Linked DNA regions of Lacticaseibacillus paracasei subsp. paracasei. The protein of the gene in region 2 interacts with the protein of the main gene of each other region in a pairwise test. Links are inferred from orthologs where the notes say so. Each region holds a gene or a part of one and is shown on either strand. Other genes may lie near its edges. The genes, in order: dnaE and dnaX.

Region 1 (4,166 bases), 950 kb from region 2 along the record:
CCGCCGATGACGACCAACGCCTCGATGCCAAACTTGTTTAATTGTTCGACCCCGCGCAACTGGCCTTCTTCTTGCGCAAATTGTGGATAACGTGCGGAATATAACATGGTCCCGCCGCGTTGAATCTTATCACCGACAGTTGATTCATTCATTTTGAAAATGTCGCCGGCAACTAACCCAGCAAATCCATAATTGATGCCATATACTTCAAGGCCTTCGTGCATCGCCTTGCGAGCAACAGCGCGGACCGCGGCGTTCATGCCAGGCGCATCCCCGCCACTGGTCAAAATACCAATGCGTTTCATTATTTCACCTCATGCATATTCTTTTGCGATTTGTCCCATCACAAATACTCATTGAGTTTACCACTTTTCAGAAACAAAGTCCCTGAAAATGAGAACATTTTACAATTTTCTCTATTCTTCTTGTCGTTTTCGCAACACCACATTAGCCGCACCAAACCGCGATTCAAGATCAGCCATCAAGCTGGTATCAGCAGTGACCCAGTATCGCTTATCTAACAAAACACTCTCCTTGCTGGTCGTGTCGACAGTGATAACCGGAATTGGTCCATGGGCAGTTTGCAATTTTTTCAGTAAATCGGTCCGGGCGTCAACATTATCCGCATCCAAGCGAATAAATAACTGTGCTTTTGGTAAGGCCTCAAGCAACGGTGCGGCATCTTGAATCCGGTTCACAATGAGTTGCAAGTCGTCATTGCGTTTTTCAACTCGCCCGTTCACTAGTACCACCATGTCGGTCTCAATTTTTTCTAATGTTGGATATAGATTGGGAAAAACCGTCAGCGAAACGGTGCCAGTCGCATCCTGTCCATCCACAAACGCCATAGGCTTCCCAGTTTTGGTCCGGATCCGCTTAATGTGTCGAACCAGAAGCAAAATATCAACCGTGCGACCTTCTGCTAAATCCACCACATTGACTAATGTGTATTGCGTTTTCAAAGGGGCATATTTGTCAACCGGATGACCAGAAAGGTAAACGCCTAAAACATTAGCCTCTTCTTCAAGCCGTTCGCCTGCCGGCATTTCCGGCACCACAATCGGTTTAGGCGCTAGCACTGAAAATAGCCCAACATCATTGCCAGCAAGTTTAACCGAGTTGATTAATTCATCTAAGTTCGCAATTGTCTGTGCCCGGTTATCATCAAAGCTATCAAAGGCACCGGCAAGAATCAATGGCTTGAAATTATCTGCCTTTAACCACTTCGGCTCGAGGCGCTGTAGTAAATCGCGAAAATCTTTAAACGGGCCATTTTTACGAGCGGTAAAAATGGCTTCGGAAAAGTCACGGCGCATCCCTTTGACAGACAAAAGTCCAAAGCGAATCTTCCCGTCGCTCAACTTAAAGCCACCATTGCTGGTGTTGATGTCAGGACCTAATAAAGCTACCTGACGCGCTTTGGCTTCTTGTACGTAAGTCCGGAGCTTCGGCAAATTATTCATACTAGCATTCATCAATGCCGCAAAAAAGGCGGCTGGATCATGCACTTTTAAATACGCTAACCAAAATGCGACCATACTATAAGCAACTGCGTGAGAACGATTGAAGCCGTAATTCGCAAATCGATCAATATAAGCATAAACCGTTTTGGCAGTCGCCTCAGGGAATCCTTGCTTGACCGCACCTTCAATGAATTTATCCTGTTCGGCTGCCAGCACTGATGATTTCTTCTTACTCATGGCCCGCCGCAACAAATCCGCCTCGCCAAGACTGAACCCGCCCATGACACTGGCCACCTGCATGACCTGCTCCTGATAAACCAAGACACCATAAGTCGGTTTCAAAATCTTCTCCAAGGCGGGATCAGGATAAGCAATCGGTTCTTGCCCATTTTTGCGGGCAATGAACGTGTCGATGTTTTCCATTGGACCTGGACGATACAAGGCGTTGACAGCCACAACATCTTCAAAATCAGTTGGCCGCAGTTTGCGCAAAACATTTTTGATACCAGCAGACTCGAATTGAAAAACGCCGTTAGTATCACCGCGGGCAAACAAAGCGAGTGTCGGTTGATCATTCAGCGGAATCTGTTTTGGATCAAACGTCCGGCCAGTATCACGGGTGACAAAATGACTGGCGGCGGCTAAAATATTGAGGTTTTTCAAACCCAGAAAATCCATTTTAAGCAGCCCAAGTGCTTCAACATCATCTTTGGGTACCTGCGTCTGTTCAAGACCATCGCCACTGGGTTGCAAGGCAACGGTGTCAGTTAGTGGTTCTTCAGAAAGCACAATCCCGGCTGCATGCGTGGAATAATGCCGCGGCAACCCCTCTAATGCTAAAGCGGTTTGAAACAGCATGCGATTTTTTGGTGAATCGGCCACCAAATTTTTCAACGGCTGACTCTGATCGTATGCTGTTTTTAAATCCATGTGCAACAAGTTTGGAATTGCTCTGCTCCAAGTATTACTTTCAAACTGACTCATGCCGAAAACGCGTGCCACATCTCTGATCGCCTGTTTCGCGCCGAACGTCCCAAAAGTAATAATCTGAGCCATGTGATTTCGGCCATATTTGTCATGGACATATTGAATCAGCTCGCCACGGCGGTTATCAGGAATGTCCAAATCAATATCAGGCATTTGCGCTCGAGCAGGATTCAGAAACCGTTCAAACAGCAGATCATAAGCAATCGGATCGACTTCTGTAATAGCCAGCGCGTAACTGACCAAGGAGCCCGCAGCTGATCCTCGCCCAGCCCCAGTCATAATATTGACCTTGTGAGCGTAATTCATCACATCCCAAACCACCAGAAAGTAATCAGCAAATCCCATTTTGATAATGACATCCAGCTCATATTGCAAACGCTGCTGATAGGTTGTCGGAATCGGCTGATCGTGAAAACGGTTAGCGAGGCCTTCTTGAGCCAGTTTGGTCAGGTAATCTTTAGACGCAAGCTGATCTGGCGTTTGATAATGAGGTAGCTGCGGCTGCTTGAACGTAATCGTCACATCCGTTTGATCCGCTATCTGAGCCGCGTTGTCAACTGCCGCCTGTAGTCCAGCAGCAACAAAAGGTGCACTTGCATCTGCTGGCGGTTTTAACCACCATGGCCCAGCATCGGTTAAAACTGGGTCACGAAAATTCAACTGACTGCCATCACCAATCGCTGCCATCACTTTTTGCGTAAAAGCATCAGTCGGATCACGATACAGTACGTTACCTAACGCCATTAGGTGAAGTTGCTGACTAGTCGCAAATGCCGGCAATGGCGTATCTAAATGAGCCTCATCCAGACCAACATACACCGCTTCCGGCTGTTTATTATCAAGCTCCTGTAAAAAAGCGACAGCTCTGTCGTGATCGTTAGCAGCAACTGCCGCCGAAAATGGTGAATCCGGTAAGGTGATGGCGACTAAGCCTGTCAAAGGCAATAAGTCCGCAAAGGCCACCGGCGAAGTTGCTAGCATAATCTGCGTGGAGATCTTAAGTAACTGATGGTAGCCCTGATTATTTTTGGCAATCACTAAAAGTTTGGCATCATCAATCGCGATCTGCATGCCTAATAGCGGCTTCAAGCCAGCCGCTTTCGCCTGTCGATAAAACTCGACTAAACCATAAACAACATTAGTGTCCGTTAAGGCAATGGCCGAATAACCGCGTGATTTTGCTGCGCTGATAAGATCCGACAGTGCCAACGGGCTGTGTAATAAGGTATAATTGCTATGAACCTGTAATTGGGTAAACGTCATCTTGCCACCTCGCTTCTATTATACCGGAAATACTCACAATTTCAGTTGAATTCGCTTGTGGTCGTGGTAAGATGACGACAGAAAAGAGGGATTCCATGCGTTATCTACCTACTATTATCTGGGGCGTGATCCTCGGCCAAGTTGTCGGCTTCCTGATCAGCGCCTTGAGCGGCGGCAGCTACGACCCGAAGACAAGCGCGATTATCAGTGTGATCTTCGTTGTCATTTTATTCTTCTTCCCGCCAATCATGCAGCATTTTGCAAAACCTGCGGAAAAACCAGAACATTAATTAAATCGTCAATGACGTCAAAGTGCCCGATTATTGCTAGACTGGCATGTCTAACAATAACCGGGCACTTTGCATGTGCTGACGTTTTTGGAATGAGTGACGCAAGCTTATTTTGTCACATACAGGTAAAGTGCTGTGGTGGAATAACCAACATCAATTTTGA
Region 2 (3,304 bases):
CACACGGATCCTCATCGGTAATGTTGCCACAAATGGAACAATAATGCAGATCCTCTTTTGCCGCGACAAGACTTTTAGCGAACGCCGTCACATCGTCCTTATTCATATCAATGGTGTAAAAAGCCAGCCGTGTTGCGGTTTTTGCCCCGATACCCGGGAGGCGCATATAACTGTCGATCAATTTACTGATCGGTTCTGGATATTGCATAGTGTCCCCTCTTGTTGTGAAAACGTACTGAGTGATGATCTTTGCTGTCATGAGAACAGCTTTGGTTTCAAAATGATGCTTATTTGCTTATGTTGCTGAAACTTTGGGTGCGAACTTGGGTTGTTGTAAAAGTTCGGTTTATGCGGTGAAGACTTCTTGATGATACTTGTGGTCCATTGTTGTTCTCCGAAACGCGCAAAAAGGCGCAGAAACCTCCATGTAAGCGGCCTTGAACCAAAAGGGCCAAAGCCCAGCCCTTTTGGTTCAAGGCCGCTTACACTCCGGTTTCTAACCGCGCCTTTTTGCGCTCTGTTGTTACATTGGCAATCCGCGTGTATACTTACCCATCTTATCTTGAGTTTCCTTATCAATGGTTCCCATGGCTTGATTAACCGCTTCGATAATCAGGTCTTGGAGCATGTCCGGATCGTCTGGATCGATGGCTTCTGGTTTGATTTGAATGTCTTTCATGATCTTTTCACCGGTAAACTTAACGGTGACCATATCGGAAGCTGACTTGCCTTCAAACTCCGTTGCATACAGTTCCTTTTGTGCTGCCTGCATTTCCTTTTGCATTTTCTGCATCTGCTTCATCATGCCTTGCATATTACCCATTCCACGCATGTTTCATCATCCTTTTCTAGTCATTTTTGATTGTTACGTTAGGTGCATCTTTACCAAATAGTTCTGTTAATTTGCTAACAACTGGCGGTATCTGCGGTTTAGTGTCAGCTTTCTGTTCCTTGTTTTCAGGGGCCTTCAATTCTTGAATATAATCTTGTCGAATGGTTGGCCAGACATCACTTTGAACCAAAACAATTTTTGGCTGCTTGCCGGTTAATTTTTGTAGACCACTTTCCAATTCCGTCATCAGTGCGGCATCATTCATGGCGCGTTCAACGTAGATATCATAATCGAAACTCACGATCACACCGTTAGGACTGGCAGCAACCGGTTCACTGACTTTCATCATGGCGCGTTTCGTGATACTAAGCAGACCCAGCAGATTCGGCCAAACATCCTTTAAATTGGTCAGGTCCTGTTTGGTTGCGGCACCTAAAATCGGATAAATAGCTTTACGATTGACATGGTTGGCTTTGGCCTTCACATGTTTCCGGGTTCTGGTTGGTGGCGGAATGGTGCCGCCGTTCGCCTCGACCCGTTTCAGTTGATCACTCAGCTGTTTGACTTTTGCCGTCAATTTTTCAAATTGCGGATTTTCTGCCTGTGCTGGTGCTGCCGTAACCTGTGGCGTTGTCGTTTCGCTTAATCGAACCGTTGCCACTTCTAGATAAATTTCCGGATGATTGGTCATCCGCAGTTGTTGCTGCGTGCTATTCAACACGTCAATCATGTGGTAGATCTGCTCTGGCTTGAAGTTCTCGCTCAGAATTTTGAATTGATCATCAAGTAAGCTTTTTTCTAAATCACCCAAGAGTGTCGGTGCTTGTTGATTAACCAACAGATCCCGCAAGTATTCAATCAGATCTTCGATTAACCGCCCAGCATCTTTACCTGACGCTAACAAATCCTCGATCATTTTCAATGCCTGCGCATGATCCTTGGCGAGGACCGCGGCTAAATACTTGCCCAAAACAGCAGTAGTCACACCGCCTGTGACATCAAGTGCATCTTCCGTTGTGACGTGATTATCGCCAAAACTCAACACTTGATCAAGAATCGATAAGGCATCCCGCATGCCGCCTTCAGCTGCTTTGGCAATCACTTTCAACGCAGCATCGTCGTATGTGATTTGCTTATCATCCAAAATAAAACGCATTCGCTTAACGATATCTTCCGGCGTGATCCGGCGAAAATCAAATCGTTGTGTTCGCGAAATAATCGTTGCTGGGATTTTATGTGGCTCCGTCGTGGCTAAAATAAACACCACATGCGCCGGCGGTTCTTCCAGCGTTTTCAGCAGAGCATTGAAGGCTCCGCTCGATAACATATGCACTTCATCGATGATATACACTTTGACGCGAGCTTGTGTTGGCGCATATTTTGCCTTGTCCCGAATGTCACGAATCTCATCCACGCCGTTGTTAGAAGCAGCATCAATTTCGATAACATCGGTCAAACTGCCATTATTAATAGCCTGACAAATTTCACAAGTATTATCTGGCTCACCATCCTCCAAGTGTAGACAGTTCAATGCCTTTGCCAGAATCTTGGCGACCGATGTTTTACCGGTACCGCGGGGGCCGGTAAAAAGATAGGCGTGGCTTGTCTGGCCAGTAATCAGCGCATTTTTCAGCGTCTTGGTGATGGCTTCTTGGCCAATCACATCTTTAAATTGCTGCGGGCGCCACACCCGATATAACGCTTGATAACTCACCGTGCCGCCTCCTTTAAACACGTTTGCTGGCGCCGTCACCTGCTCATAAGGACCTCAGGTGCAATGGCCCAAAACCAGCCATCACCCCTGAACCCGCTTATGCTCCGGTGACTAAACGCGCCCGTTCACGCTCTTCTTTAAACGCGCTTACCGGCGCCGTCACCTGCTCATAAGGACCTCAGGTGCAATGGCCCAAAACCAGCCATCACCCCTGAACCCGCTTATGCTCCGGTGACTAAACGCGCCCGTTCACGCTCTTCTTAGTGAAATATTCGCTGTGTTCTAGTTTACCATAGCTGCCTCATGAGTAGACAGAATCTGCGACAACAAAAACGGCCGCTCCAATTACAAGCGACCGGTCAATTTCTCAATAACAAAAGGCACATGACGAACCTACCTTAGTGCTGCTTCCTTCCGGACCTGACACGATTCGGAAAGCCACCATTGCCTTAAGGCCTTTCGGCAGTTTTCATTATAACTGATTCTCACTGGTTTGACCAGCCCGCTTGGCGGCTTTTCTTTTGGCCCGGATCGTTCGGAAAAACGTTTGTAGCAACGTGGCGCTTTCATCGGCTTTGATGCCGCTGACCACAGCAACTTGATGATTAAAGCGGGTGTCCGCCAATAAATTATAAAAAGTGCCAGCAACGCCTGCTTTAGGATCAGTGGCACCAAAGTAACACGTCGCCACGCGTGCATTGATCATAGCGCCGGCACACATTGGACATGGTTCTAACGTGACAAATAAGCTGCAATCT

Evidence for each region.
Region 1: the proteins of dnaX (region 2) and dnaE interact in binary tests that used the Escherichia coli proteins (3 or more experiments, as listed by UniProt). The link is inferred for Lacticaseibacillus paracasei subsp. paracasei from one-to-one orthologs.

What each region holds. Positions count from the first base shown.
Region 1 is NZ_AP012541.1:1,358,312-1,362,477, reverse strand. The notes cover bases 217-4,058. They hold dnaE (DNA polymerase III subunit alpha), read right to left. Parts: upstream 3,714-4,058; coding sequence 417-3,713; downstream 217-416. Other genes in these bases: LBPC_RS06715 (YjzD family protein), read left to right, coding at 3,809-4,003; pfkA (6-phosphofructokinase), read right to left, coding at 217-305. In the rest of the region: more of pfkA, read right to left, coding at 1-216; LBPC_RS06710 (hypothetical protein), read right to left, coding at 4,111-4,166. UniProt on the Escherichia coli protein: DNA polymerase III is a complex, multichain enzyme responsible for most of the replicative synthesis in bacteria. This DNA polymerase also exhibits 3' to 5' exonuclease activity. The alpha chain is the DNA polymerase catalytic subunit.
Region 2 is NZ_AP012541.1:2,307,127-2,310,430, forward strand. What follows is about bases 198-3,177. They hold dnaX (DNA polymerase III subunit gamma/tau), read right to left. Parts: upstream 2,547-3,177; coding sequence 849-2,546; downstream 198-848. Other genes in these bases: recR (recombination mediator RecR), read right to left, coding at 198-208; LBPC_RS11325 (YbaB/EbfC family nucleoid-associated protein), read right to left, coding at 524-832; tadA (tRNA adenosine(34) deaminase TadA), read right to left, coding at 3,019-3,177. Outside these bases: more of recR, read right to left, coding at 1-197; more of tadA, read right to left, coding at 3,178-3,304. UniProt on the Escherichia coli protein: Part of the beta sliding clamp loading complex, which hydrolyzes ATP to load the beta clamp onto primed DNA to form the DNA replication pre-initiation complex.